3 regions of the Agarivorans sp. genome follow, and region 3 is predicted to be linked to each of the others. Evidence: predicted binding sites of a transcription regulator. Region 3 holds the regulator's gene; each other region holds the start of a gene.
The links. Region 3 encodes ArgR, which controls arginine synthesis, uptake and breakdown. Its sites were predicted from a motif close to ANTGAATANNTATTCANT; they were not measured.

Region 1 (4,994 bases), on a different contig from region 3:
CCTAGTCGATGATATATTGTTTAATAGATTTGCTACCGAATCTGATAACTCAGCGGCGGCGGAAGCGGTTGAAACAACAACCCCGCATGAAGCGGGGTTGTGGATAGCAATGGTTAACCGGTGTTACGCATACCTGCGGCGATACCGGCAATACTGACCATCAAGGCTTGGTCAACATTGGGGCAAAGCTCTTCGTTGATGCGAGAGCGGTTAAGCAACTCTACCTGAAGTACATGCAAGGGGTCGATATAAGGGTTGCGTAGATTAATCGACTCAACCACCCAAGCTTGATTGGCCAGTAAACGGTGCTCTGGAGAGAGCGACATTAATGCTTCCTTGCCGCGTTCCAGTTGATTACGTAGCTTTTCACCGAGCACTTGAAGCTCTGGTTCAACCAAACGGTCATCGTAGATTTTCGACAGCCAAGTATCGGCTTTTAGGAACACCATTTCCAACATTGCCAAGCGATTATCAAAGAATGGCCAAGCGCGCATTTCAGCGAGTAATTCGGCGTTACCCTGCTCAAGTTGTTCTTCAAAGGCGGTGCCGCTGCCTAACCAAGCGGGAAGCAATAAGCGGTTTTGGCTCCAAGAGAAAATCCAAGGAATAGCCCGTAGGCTCTCAACTCCACCGTCTTGACGACGTTTCGCTGGGCGGCTGCCTAAAGGCAGTTTGGCCAATTCGCGCTCTGGTGTTGCCGCTCGGAAATAGGGTACGAAGTCTTCTTCTCCCCACACCACGCCGCGATAAGCGTCACAAGAGGTTTCAGCGATTTGATCCATCACCTCGCGCCACTCATCTTTAGGTTCCATTGGCGGAATTAAGTTGGCTTCAAGCACCGCACTGGCGTAAAGGTTTAAGCTGTCTAAGGCCACCTTGGGTAGACCAAATTTAAAGCGGATCATTTCCCCTTGTTCGGTTACCCGTAGGCCTCCTTTTAGTGAACCAGGAGGTTGCGAGAGCAGAGCGGCATGGGCTGGCGCGCCGCCTCGGCCAATAGTACCGCCACGGCCATGGAACAGAGTCAGGCTAATTTGGTGACTTTCACAGATAGCTACCAAGGCCTCTTGGGCGCGGTATTGAGCCCATGATGCGGCTAATACGCCGGCATCTTTAGCGGAGTCGGAGTAACCGATCATCACGTGCTGTTGACCAGAGATGTAACCACGGTACCAGTCAACCGATAGCAATTTGCTCATGGTGGCTGGGGCGTTATTTAAGTCATCTAAGGTTTCAAACAACGGCGCTACCGGCAAACGGAAGGGGCAACCCGCTTCTTGCAATAACAGTTGCACCGCCAGTACGTCAGAAGGTTCACTGGCCATGGATATAATGTAAATACCCAAGGCTTCGCGCTCTTGCTTAGCAATAATGGCACAGGTATCGAGCACTTCTTGTACCGCGTCACTCGGTTCCCAATCGCGTGGGAATAGTGGGCGTTTTGAGTTTAGCTCTTGCAGCAAGAAGTGCTGTTTATCGGTTTCATTCCAGTGGGCGTAATCACCCATGCCCAGGTAGCGGGTAATTTCCGAGAACACTTCTTCATGACGACCACTATCTTGGCGAATATCTAAACGCAGTAGATTAATGCCGAAACAAGCAATACGGCGCAATAAATCTAGCAAGGTGCCATCGGCAATAATGCCCATGCCACAGTCTTGTAGCGAGTAATAGCAAAGTTCTAAAGGCTCGCGTAGCTGCTCGGTATTGGTAATGATATCGCGCGCTTCGGTATATTGGCCTTTTAACTTGGCGGTGAGGTAGTCATGAGTTTCTTGTAGCTCGCTACGTAATACTTTGAGCAAGGCGCGGTAAGGTTCGCGTTGCTCGCCGGTTTGCTCGAGTAAGGCCTCGTTGGCATCACTCATCGACAGTTCACTTACCAGGGTCTGGATTTCTTTTAGGTAAAGATCTACGGCCACCCAGCGGCTAGAGAGTAATACTTCTTCGGTGACTTTGGCGGTAACGAAGGGGTTACCGTCACGGTCGCCGCCCATCCATGATGAGAACACCACTGGTGCAGCGTCTAGTGCTAACCGCATATCGAAGTGCTGGCCGAGCTTTTTATCTAGTTGGCGAACAAATTCGGGAACCGCCTGCCAGAGTGAGTTTTCGATAACCGCAAAGCCCCATTTGGCTTCGTCGACTGGGGTTGGGCGTTGCTTCCGAATTTCGTCAGTATGCCACGCTTGGTTAATTAGCTGTTCTAAGCGACCCAGTAGTTGGCTGCGTTCTTGTTCTGGTAAATCAAGCTCTAACCAGTCTAAGCAGTTGTTTATGGCAACGTGCTTATTGATTAAGGTACGGCGAGTCACTTCGGTGGGGTGGGCGGTTAATACCAGCTCGATGTTGAGTTGAGCCACTGCATGGTGGATCTCGGCCTCAGTGAGTTTTTCTCTTTTTAGCTTGTTGAATACTTGATCAATAGGGTCTTGAGCGCAGGTGCTGCCTTCGCAATTACGTGAAATGGTGTGGAATTGCTCGGCGATGTTAGCCAAGTTCAAAAACTGACTAAATGCACGGGTTACCGGTAAGAGTTCATCATCACTTAAGTTGCGTAGCAACTCGAGTAGTTGTTCACGGGCTTGGTCATCATCATTGCGCGAGGCCTTGGCCAACTGGCGAATGGTTTCCACTTTCTCTAGAAACGCTTCTCCCATGTGGCTTTTAATGGTATTGCCAAGCAGCTGTCCGAGTAAATTAACGTTTCCTCGTAACGACGCGTTGATTTCCTGAGGCATATTCTGGCTCATCGTTTTTCCTTCACTGTTTGCGTTTGCTAGCGATTTTGAAATTTTTTTACTAAATCACCCTTTTTCTGATGCAAAAACATACCTAAAACTGCTCTCATAGTCAAAAAGTGTAATTTAATTACATTTTAAGAGGCATGTCTGCGTCAGTTCAGCCTTTAACTATAAGTCTTAAAACCGGCTAATAGAACCGCTAGTTACTTATAACTTATCTATTGTAATGATAGATTTGATTAATGTTAAATAAAAATTCATTTTTATTGCATAAATCAATGCCTATGTTATGCTCCGCTTATAGTGAAGATGTGGCATATTTGAACGCTGAATAAATCAACAGTTTTATTCACATTTGGCGGGGATGTGTGACATCCGAAGAGCAGGATTCGAGGAATATACAACATGTTAAAAACAGCGATTGTTGGGGCAAGTGGCTACACAGGAGCCGAGTTAGCCGGCTATGTGAGCCGTCATTCACACTTACAATTGGCCGGTTTATATGTATCTGAAAATAGTGTAGATGCCGGTAAACCCTTATCTAGCTTACATGGTAAGTTACGTGGTGTTGTCGACTTGCCAGTACAGCCTTTAATTGTGGCTGATATTGCCCAGCGGTTTGCTGATGTAGATGTCGTGTTGTTAGCCACCGCTCACGAAGTGAGCCATGACTTAGCCGCTAGCTTCTTGCAAGCTGGCTGTCAGGTATTTGATTTATCCGGTGCATTTCGCGTAAACAGCGCCGAGTTTTATCAAAACTTCTACGGCTTTACTCATCAATTTCCCGAGTTGTTAGAGCAGGCGGTATACGGCTTGGCTGAATGGAATGCTGAGCAAATTAAACAAACGGATTTAGTGGCGGTGGCAGGCTGTTACCCCACTGCCGCCTTAACGGCTCTAAAACCCTTAGTGGAAGCCGGGCTAATTGACTCCGCCAGTAAGGTGGTCATAAACGCCACCAGTGGTGTCAGTGGGGCGGGGCGTAAGGCTTCTCTTACTACTTCTTTTTACGAAGTAAGCTTGGCGCCTTATGGTGTATTTACTCACCGTCATCACCCTGAAATTGAGGCTCATCTTGGCCACCCCGTTATTTTTACTCCGCACTTGGGGAACTTTAAACGGGGCATTTTAGCCACCATGAATATTTGCTTAAAAGCCGGCACTACCGAGCAGCAGGTTAATCAGGCTTATCAGCAAGCTTATGCGGATCAGAATATTGTGCGCATTTTAGAAGGGCAGTGGCCGGCCATCAGTAAAGTAGAACATACTCCGTTTATTGATTTGGCGTGGCAGCAGCAAGGCGACGATTTAATCGTGGTATCGGCTGAAGACAACCTACTAAAAGGGGCGGCGAGCCAGGCAATTCAATGTGTCAATATTCGTAACGGTTTTGCCGTTAGCGAAGCGCTAATTTAAGGCTGAATATGAAACCATTAGTGATTAAGTTAGGCGGGGCGGTATTAAATAACGCCGAAGCATTAAACAACCTATTTGTAGCCTTACAACAAGTTAAGCAAGCCATCGTATTAGTGCATGGTGGTGGCGTGGTAGTTGAAGACGTACTCAGCAAAATGGGCTTTGTTTCAGAGAAACTCGATGGTTTACGAGTTACCCCAAAAGAGCAAATTCCCTATGTGGTGGGAGCCTTGGCGGGTACCAGTAATAAGTTGCTGTTAGCGCAAGCCTTAAAGTCAGGACTATCTGCGGTGGGCCTGTGTTTAAGTGATGCGGGCAGCTGTAAGGTGAGCGCCATGGACCCACGTTTGGGGCATGTGGGTGAGGCCACTGAAGGCAACCCAGCATTGTTGACTAGTTTAATTGAGCAGGGCCATGTGCCAGTGATAAGCTCTATTGGTATTGGTGACGATGGCGAACTGTACAATGTGAATGCCGATCAAGCGGCATTAGCGATTTGTAAGTTGTTGCAAGGGCAGTTGGTGCTGTTATCTGATGTGGCTGGCGTATTGGATCAAAACAAACAGTTAATCGCTCAATTAGACAGTGCTTTGGCCGAGCAACTGATTGCCGACGGCGTAATTACCGATGGCATGAGCGTTAAGGTGAAAGCGGCGCTGGAAGCGGCAGCGTTTCTCAACAGTGCGGTGGCATTGGCGTCTTGGAAAGACCCAGCAAAATTAGCCAGCTTACTCGCTGGTCAAACATATAATGGCGAGTCGGTTGGGACTCAAGTAAGCGTTTAAGGAAAAGTAATGAGTGATTTTAAGCACCTGCTTAGTCTACAGGAACTAA
Region 2 (4,994 bases), on a different contig from region 3:
AGTCACCATTGCGCTGCTCAGTATTGCGCTGCAGAAACGAGGTTGCGATGCCATATCTATGACTGGCGACCAAATTCGTATGCATACCGATGATGCTCATGGTAAAGCTCGCATCACCCATATTGATGATCATAATATTCACGGCCACTTAAAACAAAACAAAGTGGTGGTAATTGCTGGTTTCCAAGGACGTAGTCCTGACAACTATATTACTACCTTGGGGCGTGGTGGTTCAGATACCACGGCGGTGGCCATTGCTGCTGCCCTAAAGGCCGATGAGTGCCAGATCTACACTGACGTTGATGGTGTGTATACCACAGACCCAAGAGTAGAGCCGAAAGCCCGTAGGCTAGACAGCATTACTTTTGAAGAAATGTTAGAAATGGCTAGCTTAGGGGCCAAGGTGCTACAAATCCGCGCGGTAGAATTCGCCGGTAAATACAACGTACCATTAAGAGTATTATCTAGTTTTACCGAAGGTCAGGGGACCTTAATTAGTTACGAGGGAAATAAAATGGAGTCACCGGTCATTTCAGGCATCGCGTTTAATCGAGATGAAGCAAGCTTAACCATATTGGGTGTGCCTGATAAACCCTCGGTAGCGGCATCTATTTTGGCGCCGATTGGCGACGCAAATATCGATGTGGATATGATCATTCAAAACTCGATGGGTGATAATACCGCAGACTTTACTTTTACGGTGCATCGTAATGATTACAAACGAGCCAAGCAGCTTTTAGAGCAAACAGCTCAAGAGCTAGGCGCTCGTGACGTTCAAGGAAAAGACTCTTTAGCCAAGATCTCCATTGTTGGAGTTGGCATGATGAACCATCCTGGTGTTGCCAAAACCATGTTTGAAACTTTAGGTAACGAGGGCATTAATATGCAACTAATCTCGACTTCTGAAATCAAAGTATCGGTAGTGGTAGACGAGAAGTATTTGGAACTGGCGGTACGCGCACTACATACCGCCTATAACCTAGACCAATAATAATGACTCTGAAGCTTAAACAGGCTAGTCTATGGAGTAATTGCCACAGAATAGTAGCTAAGTGACAAGTCACTAAAGAACAAAAAAATATCAATTTAAGGAGATATTAATGCTAATTTTGACTCGCCGTGTTGGCGAAACCTTGATGATTGGGGATGAAGTAACCGTAACTGTACTCGGTGTAAAAGGTAATCAGGTACGTATTGGTGTGAATGCACCGAAAGAAGTATCGGTTCACCGTGAAGAAATTTATATGCGCATTCAAGCAGAAAAAAGCGCCGGTGCTTAAGCCTGTATCGTCAATTTAATGCTAAAGCACATAGGAAGCCATTGGCTTCCTTTTGTTTTTTTACTAACTGCTAATTTGTTTAGCGATGGCATATTAGCCAGTTATTAGTCAAAAACTTTGCGAACTGTTCGAAAGCTGAACGAACGAGAGAAAAGTAACAAAAAAGGTTTGACTATATTTTTTGAAGCAGTAATATCTGCATCCGAAATCGCGGTGAGGTGGCCGAGTGGCCGAAGGCGCTCCCCTGCTAAGGGAGTATAGGGTTTGTAGCCCTATCGAGGGTTCGAATCCCTCCCTCACCGCCATCGATTTCAACGCGCGTGTAGCTCAGCTGGATAGAGTACCTGGCTACGAACCAGGCGGTCGGAGGTTCGAATCCTTCCACGCGCGCCATTTCTTTTTTATTTGAAGCTTAGGTAAATATCTTCTAGGCTTGTTATACCCCACGCGCGTGTAGCTCAGCTGGATAGAGTACCTGGCTACGAACCAGGCGGTCGGAGGTTCGAATCCTTCCACGCGCGCCATCTTATTTTAATCTACTACTCGCTTGTTGTTATTCATCATTTATTCATCTTGAATTTTTCCACTTGTGATCACGAAGACTACTTTTCGTTGTTTCGAACTGATAAATTAGTCCTTCTGGAAAGCCACCTGATGTGCGTTAACTGTATGTTGCGCAAATGTTAAGGTTTGGTATTTTTAACTGATGTAAGATTATTTCGATAGTAGTGGTAGAGCATCTTATCGATATAATCCGGTTAACAATGATATACATTTGAATAATTATTCAGCTTTCAGGTTTGATTTTTATTGATTTGCGTGTAATTCTTACGCCAATCTTAAAGGACGTGGATTGTAAATTATGATGGATTTGACCGAGCTGCTAGTCGAAGCGGCAACGTTAATGGGGGTCGGGATGATCGCCGTATTTTGCTTCTTATCGCTATTAATTGTTGCGGTAAAGGGCTTGGCTAAAATCGCCCCTCCTATTGCAGAAATTGCCGAGCCTAGATCGGCCTCGCCAAAATCGACCCAACCTGCCAATAACGCCGCCGTGGTAGCCGCAATTTCTGCTGCCGTTCAACAGTACCGGAAGGCCAAATAACTTAAAGAGGATTTAAGGCAATGTCTAAACCACTTGCATTAACTGATGTTGTATTGCGCGACGCGCATCAATCATTGTTAGCAACGCGTCTTCGCATCGAAGATATGTTACCTATTGCTGAGCAACTCGACCAAATTGGTTATTGGTCTCTAGAAACTTGGGGCGGTGCCACGTTTGATGCCTGCATTCGCTACTTAGGTGAAGACCCATGGGAGCGCCTGCGTGAGTTGAAAAAGGCGATGCCCAATACCAAGCAACAAATGTTGTTACGTGGGCAGAACTTATTGGGTTACCGTCACTACGCCGATGACGTAGTAGAGCGTTTCGTTGAGCGAGCGGTTAAAAATGGTATGGACGTATTCCGTATCTTTGATGCGATGAATGATCCTCGTAACTTCCAAACGGCGGTTAAAGCGGCGCTAGATTGCGGTGCCCATGCTCAGGGAACCATCTCATACACTACTAGCCCGATCCATACTATCGAGAACTGGGTAGACCTAGCGAAGCGTCTAGAAGACATTGGCTGTCATTCTATTGCCATTAAAGACATGTCTGGCTTACTTAAGCCTTACGAAGCAGAAACGCTGATCAAACGCTTGAAAGCCGAAACCGATGTAGAGTTAGCTTTGCACTGCCATGCCACTACTGGTTTAAGTCTACCGACTCATATGAAAGCGATTGAAGCGGGTATCGACATTATCGATACGGCGATTTCTTCAATGAGCTGTACTTACGGCCATAGCCCAACAGAAACTATTGTGGCGATGCTCCAAGGTACAGAACGTGATACCGGCTTGGATTTAACTAAATTGGAAGCCATCGCAGCCTACTTCCGAGAAGTGCGTAAGAAATATGCGAAGTTCGAGGGCAGCTTAAAAGGCGTGGATTCGCGTATTCTCATTGCCCAAGTACCTGGCGGCATGCTTACCAATATGGAAGGCCAGCTGAAAGAGCAGGGCGCTGCAGATAAGATTGATGAAGTACTGGCTGAAATTCCTAAAGTGCGCAAAGATCTTGGTTACATTCCTTTGGTCACCCCCACCTCACAAATTGTGGGTACTCAGGCAGTGATTAACGTTCTTACTGGTGAGCGTTACAAAACCATCACCAAAGAAACTGCTGGTATCCTAAGTGGTCAGTACGGTAAAGCGCCGGGTGAGCTAAACCGCGAGCTACAAGCTCGTGTATTAAACGGCGAAGAAGCGATCACCTGTCGTCCTGCTGATTTACTTGAGGCCGAAATGGAGCGCCTGGAAGCCGAAGTAGAGCAATTGGCTAACGAAAAAGGCTTTGCTTTGGCAGAGGCTAAAATCGATGATGCGCTGACTTATGCTTTGTTCCCACAGATTGGTTTGAAGTTTTTAGCAAATCGTGGCAATCCTGATGCCTTTGAGCCGGTACCTAGTGCTGATGATGTTAAGGCTGTTGCTGCAAAACCCGCTAAAGCCGGTGGCGTTGAAACTTACTCGGTTAGAGTAGATGGACAACTTTATACTGTTGATGTGGGTCCTGAAGGCTCAATTGACGGCGTAGCTGCAGTTCCAAGTTCTGCTAATGTTGCCAGTGAGTCTGTCGCCAGTGCCGCTTCTGGTAGTGCTGAAGAGCTTCCAGCCCCGCTAGCCGGAAATATCTTTAAAGTGGTGGTGCAACCGGGTGCTAAAGTGCAAGAAGGTGACGTGCTGCTGATTATGGAAGCGATGAAAATGGAAACGGAAATCCGTTCTGCAAAAACCGGTGTGGTTGAGCAGGTGTTAGTTAAAGAAGGTGATGCGGTTGCAGTGGGCGAAGTCCTACTGAGCATCGCTTAAGGGAGCCATAAAAGTGGAAGGATTACAGAAGTTATGGCTTGAGACCGGGTTAGCTAATTTCGAGCTCGGTCAATTGGTGATGATGGCGGTGGGTTTGCTGTTGCTTTATTTGGCAATTGTACGCAAATTCGAGCCCTTGTTGCTGCTGCCAATTGGCTTTGGTGCGGTGCTGGCAAATATTCCCAATGCCGGATTCACCGAGGAAGGTGGCTTACTTTACTACATCTATCATGTGGGTATTGAAACCGGCGTATTCCCCTTATTGATTTTCATGGGGGTGGGGGCGCTGACCGATTTTGGCGCTTTGATCGCTAACCCTCGGATGTTGTTACTAGGCGCGGCTGCTCAGTTTGGTATTTTTGCCACCTTATTTGGGGCTATTTTGCTAAACACTATTCCAGGCTTTGATTTCACCTTGGCTGACGCATCTGCAATTGCCATTATTGGTGGGGCCGATGGTCCTACGGCGATTTTCTTAGCTTCTAAGTTGGCACCTGATCTACTCGGCGCAATCGCTGTGGCGGCTTACTCTTATATGGCTTTAGTGCCAATTATTCAGCCGCCAATCATGAAAGCACTAACCAGCAAGGAAGAACGCGCCATTCAAATGGAGCAACTGCGTCCGGTAAGTAAGCGCGAGAAAATCTTGTTCCCGATTGCAGTGCTTGGCTTGACCATTTTGTTCCTACCTGCGGCAACTCCTTTAGTAGGAATGTTCTGCCTAGGTAACTTGATGCGCGAAAGTGGTGTAGTGGATCGCCTTAGTAAAACCGCTCAAAATGAGTTGATTAATGCGGTGAC
Region 3 (4,994 bases):
TGTTTGCCGAACCGCTCACTGGCGCGAAAGCTTATGCCGCTTGTTTATTGTGCCTATTGCCGATTTGTCTTGGTTTTTTATTGCCTGTCGGGGTATTAAGCCATTACGCCATTCGTAGTCTCGATGCGGGCCTAGAGCAATACCTAGCTAGTGCTTGGAATAGTTTTTCTTTAGCGGTGATGGCGGCGCTGTTAACCAGCTGTTTAGGTCTGCTCTTGGCTTACGGTGTACGTTTGTCTAAAAGTAGCCAAATGCGTAGCATCGCGGAAGCGGCTACCTTAGGCTATGCCTTACCGGGGGCGGTATTAGCGGTGGGTATTTTGTATCCCTTAGGCTTGTTTGATAACTGGGTTGACCGACTCATGCAGGCTTGGTTTGACTATCCCACCGGCTTGCTGTTAACCGGCACCGGAGGCGCCTTGGTGCTAGCTTACTCCTTGCGTTTTATCGCTTTAAGTTACCGCACCCTAGATGCTAGCTTGAGTAAAATTACTCCAGAAATGGATGACGCTTCAAGAATATTGGGTAGCCGTTCAGGTAAAACACTTTGGCGGATCCATCTGCCGTTAATTCGGCCCAGTTTATTAACCGCAATACTATTGGTCTTCGTCGATACCATGAAAGAGTTGCCGATTACCTTAATATTGCGCCCATTTAATTTTAATACGCTGTCTACTCAAGTCTGGGACTTGGCTTCATTGGAGCAATTGGAACAGAGTTCGCTAGCGGCACTAACCATATTGTTAGCGGGGATTATTCCGGTAATTATCATGAGCCGAAATATTAGTTCTTCGCAGAGCCGCACTTAAGGATGTAACAACATAATGAGTATTGTTTTACGACAAGTTAATCACTTTTACGGAAAGCAACAGGCCTTAAGGGATATTAATTTTGAGGTGGAAAGCAATCAAATCGTAGCCTTATTGGGGCCTTCTGGTTGCGGTAAAACCACGCTGTTACGTTTAATTGCGGGTTTAGAGCGCCTACAAAGTGGTGAGTTATATTTGCAGCAACAGCTAGTTGCCGCGCCAGAGCAAGCTATCCATATGGCACCAGAGCAGCGAAGTATTGGCATGATGTTTCAAGACTATGCTTTGTTTCCGCACATGAGCGTGCGTAAGAATATAGAGTACGGCTTACGGAAGCAGCAAAATATCCAACAACGTAAGCAGTGGATTGAAGACAGTTTGGCTTCTATGGGCATGCAAGGTTTGCTAGAGCGTTTTCCTCATACCTTGTCTGGTGGCCAGCAGCAACGAGTTGCTTTAATTCGGGCTTTGGCTCCAGAGCCGAACACGCTATTACTCGATGAACCTTTTTCTGCCTTGGATGAGCATTTACGTCAACAGGTACGCGAAGAAACCCTCGATGTATTGAAGAAAAGCAATACGCCAGCTGTGATGGTTACTCATGATCCCTTGGAGGCAATGTTTATTGCTGATCGCATTGTGGTGATGGAGCAGGGCCGAATTGTGCAAAATGATAGCCCTCAAGAGATTTACCAACGACCTAAAAATGCTTTTGTGGCAGCTTTGTTTGGGCCGAGCAACCGTTTTGAAAGTTGTGTGAAGCAAGGCAGAGTTGATACGCCTTTGGGTTGTTTTTTGACCGAACAGATAGCCGAAACCCAGCCAGTAGAAGTGATTGTACGGGCAAAAGATATCGTGGTGCACCAGCTAGAAAACAGTCAGTACGTTGAAGCGAGGGTGATTTCGGTTCATGCCATGGGTGATGAAACGCACTTTAGATTACAGTTACCTAGTATGCCTGAGCGAGTAATACATGCGCGTATGCGTGATCATTGGCAGGCGAGTGCCGGAACCAAGGTGTGGTTGTCGGTAGCGGCAGAGGCGGCATATATCTTCGCTAAAGCCTAGCTTTAGCGAAGATAGGTAGTTAATCATAATTTGGATTAGGTTAATGCCGTCCTTAAAGCCATCCTCGGCGTTAAGTTTGCGTACAATAGCCTACTATTACTGCGCAAATTTGCCCTGTTCAGGACATTTAAACAGCGTTGAGAGCTAAGCAAATTAAAAATCCTATGACAACGCTCATTAACCCGAGTTGAGGTGAGTTATCCAGCTTCAAATAGTTCTTTTACTGACTGGTAAACGTCGGCAATAGCCACATCACGGGTTGGCGTGATAAAGATGGTGTCGTCACCGGCGATGGTGCCTAAAATGCCTTCGGCTTTACCCAGTGAATCAAGTAGTCGAGCGATCAATTGTGCCGCGCCGGGGCTAGTATGGATAACTATTAACGCATCGTTATAGTCCATTTCTAATACTAATATTTTTAATTGGCTAGAAACAGTTGGCACCCCCAGTTCTGCTGGTAGGCAATAAACCATTTCCATTTTCGCATTGCGAGTTCGCACCGCGCCAAATTTACTTAGCATGCGGGACACTTTGGATTGGTTAATGTTTTCGAAGCCTTGCTCTTGTAAGGCGGTAACAATTTCAGCTTGTGAGCCAAACCGTTCTTCTTTCAACAGTGACTTAAAGGCTTTAATTAATTGTTCTTGTTTATCGCTATATTTCATCGGTGATCCGAGCTTATAAATCCGTGCTTATTGTCGCCAAGTTTATGGCTTATATCAACTTTATTCGACATTTATGCATATAAATGCACGCTTGGGCACAGATTTGAACAATGGCGAACTTTTAATTAGTTGGGAGGCTTTGCTAAGCTAGATTAGTATAAGCAGTTCATCCCAAACGAGTAGCTAACGATGTGGCTTAAGTTTTTGTTTTTTATTACCCTTCTATTTAGCAATTGGCTAGTCGCCGAAGAGGTGCCATTGCGAGTGGTGACCGAAGCTTCTTATCCCCCTTTCGAGAGCTTTAATGAACATAAACAGATTGTGGGTTTTGATATAGCCCTGACCAAGGCGCTATGCCAGCAAATTAAGCGCCGCTGTGAGTTTTACCATCAGCCGTTTGATAGTTTATTGGATAGCGTGGCCGCGGGTAATTATGACTTAGCCATATCGGCCTTAGATATTACCGATGCTCGCTTAGAGCAAGTGAGTTTTAGCCAGCCTTATTTCGAAAATACGGCGGTATACATTAGTCATGCTGGGTTTGAGTTGGCTGACTTTTCGGTTATTGCGGTACAAAGTGGCTCTAGTTTTCAGCATTTTCTGCGCAGTCAACGCCCCGAATTATTGTCAATTTCCTATCCGAGTTATCAGCTAGCACTGGCTAATTTAAGCCAGGGTAAAATTGATGCAGTCTTTTTAGATGCGGCAGCTGCGCAGTATTGGCTTGCTAGTCATACAGGTTTTGTTACCCAAGTTGAGCCCAAATACCCGGTAGGGGGCTTGGGCATTGCTGTATCTAAACAAAATCCAAGTTTGTTACAACAAATCAATCATGCCCTTACTGTGTTAAAAAACAATGGTCGCTACCAAAGCCTATACAAGCACTATTTTAAACAGTAAAGTCTGTTAGACCAAGGTCTTATATAGTGTTGTTAAAGTGTGATAGAGGCAAGGTTTTACTGTTTTTAACTTGCTTTAAAAATGTTACCAAATTGTATTTTTAGGTGTATTCCGTTATCTTGTCAGAGTCTTTATAGACGTCCCCTCTACTACTACAAAAAAAGCATGGAGAAGTTGGATGAAAGTTGCCGTATTAGGAGCTGCAGGCGGAATTGGCCAAGCCCTTTCATTACTATTAAAAACCCAGTTACCCGCTGGTTCTGAACTTTCGCTATACGATATTGCTCCAGTAACCCCAGGGGTTGCTGTTGACTTAAGCCACATTCCTACGCAAGTGGCGATTAAAGGATTCGCAGGTGAAGACCCCAGCCCTGCCTTAGAAGGAGCCGATATCGTATTAATTTCAGCTGGTGTGGCGCGCAAGCCGGGAATGGATCGTTCAGATCTATTCAACATTAATGCTGGTATTGTTAAAAACCTTATCGAAAAAGTGGCCGCAACCTGCCCTAAAGCTTGCATCGGTATTATTACCAATCCGGTGAATACCACTGTGCCTATCGCCGCAGAGGTACTGAAAAAAGCCGGTGTTTATGATCCCGCTAAGTTATTTGGCGTGACTACTTTAGATGTGATTCGTTCTGAGACTTTTATCGCTGAAGCCAAAGGTTTAAATCCAGCCGACATTAAACTGAATGTGATCGGTGGTCATAGTGGTGTAACTATTTTGCCATTGTTGTCGCAACTAGACGGTATTTCTTTTACCAACGAAGAAATTGCGGCGATGACGACTCGCATCCAAAATGCTGGCACCGAAGTGGTTGAAGCTAAAGCCGGTGGCGGAAGTGCTACGCTTTCTATGGGCCAAGCAGCAGCGCGTTTTTGTTTGTCTTTGGTTAAAGCTGCTCAAGGCGAAGACGTTATTGAGTGTGCTTATGTTGATGGCGGCAGTGAACATGCTCAGTTTTTTGCTCAGCCAGTGCGTCTTGGTGCGCAAGGTGTAGTTGAAATCTTACCTTACGGTGAAGTGAGTGAGTTTGAAAAACAGGCCATTGAAGGCATGTTAGATACCTTACATGGCGATATCGAAAAAGGTATTGAATTTGTGTAAGGCCTCGCGAAGCTAAATGAAAGGAGTGCTTAGCGCTCCTTTTTTTATGCTAAAGCTACTATAGCTTTTTCTATGCCTGCCGATAGCTTAATTGTTAAGAGGATTGGATATGAATAAGCACGTTATTTCATTAGTTTTGTGGGCCGTGTTAGGCCTTGCCCATGCTGAATCGATTGATGCTTTGTCGGTCGACGATGAAGCGGAGCCAGCTAGTTCCGAAATGGTGAATACTGATCCTACAGAATATACTAGCCCTCCTGCTATTGAAGCGGTGCAGTTATACCAACAAGATGAATTGATTGCATGGATCAATAAAAACCAACATCTTGCTCGGGTGAAGGCAGATGATTGCCAGTTGGTCGAAGATATTGAAGCTCGTGCAGAAATTGTTGCTATTCCTAGTTATCAGTTTCTGTGGGGAGATATGTTGGCCTGGGGAGTGTG

Region 1: argC (N-acetyl-gamma-glutamyl-phosphate reductase) is a predicted target of ArgR. The motif match lies at 2,989-3,006, and genes of this name have one in related genera.
Region 2: ACQY6Q_RS13545 (OadG family protein) is a predicted target of ArgR. The motif match lies at 2,055-2,072, and genes of this name have one in related genera.

What each region holds. Positions count from the first base shown of each region.
Region 1 is NZ_JBNKPP010000148.1:17,002-21,995, forward strand. Features, by position in the region: gene ppc (phosphoenolpyruvate carboxylase) at 114-2,753, opposite strand; gene argC (N-acetyl-gamma-glutamyl-phosphate reductase) at 3,150-4,160, shown strand; gene argB (acetylglutamate kinase) at 4,169-4,945, shown strand; gene ACQY6Q_RS08585 (ornithine carbamoyltransferase) at 4,955-4,994, shown strand, end outside.
Region 2 is NZ_JBNKPP010000230.1:32,557-37,550, forward strand. Features, by position in the region: gene ACQY6Q_RS13520 (aspartate kinase) at 1-991, shown strand, start outside; gene csrA (carbon storage regulator CsrA) at 1,101-1,280, shown strand; tRNA gene ACQY6Q_RS13530 (tRNA-Ser) at 1,493-1,585, shown strand; tRNA gene ACQY6Q_RS13535 (tRNA-Arg) at 1,597-1,673, shown strand; tRNA gene ACQY6Q_RS13540 (tRNA-Arg) at 1,728-1,804, shown strand; gene ACQY6Q_RS13545 (OadG family protein) at 2,143-2,385, shown strand; gene oadA (sodium-extruding oxaloacetate decarboxylase subunit alpha) at 2,406-4,193, shown strand; gene ACQY6Q_RS13555 (sodium ion-translocating decarboxylase subunit beta) at 4,207-4,994, shown strand, end outside.
Region 3 is NZ_JBNKPP010000080.1:1,724-6,717, forward strand. Features, by position in the region: gene ACQY6Q_RS04550 (ABC transporter permease) at 1-809, shown strand, start outside; gene ACQY6Q_RS04555 (ABC transporter ATP-binding protein) at 825-1,877, shown strand; gene argR (transcriptional regulator ArgR) at 2,075-2,542, opposite strand; gene ACQY6Q_RS04565 (transporter substrate-binding domain-containing protein) at 2,732-3,442, shown strand; gene mdh (malate dehydrogenase) at 3,621-4,550, shown strand; gene ACQY6Q_RS04575 (tetratricopeptide repeat protein) at 4,771-4,994, shown strand, end outside.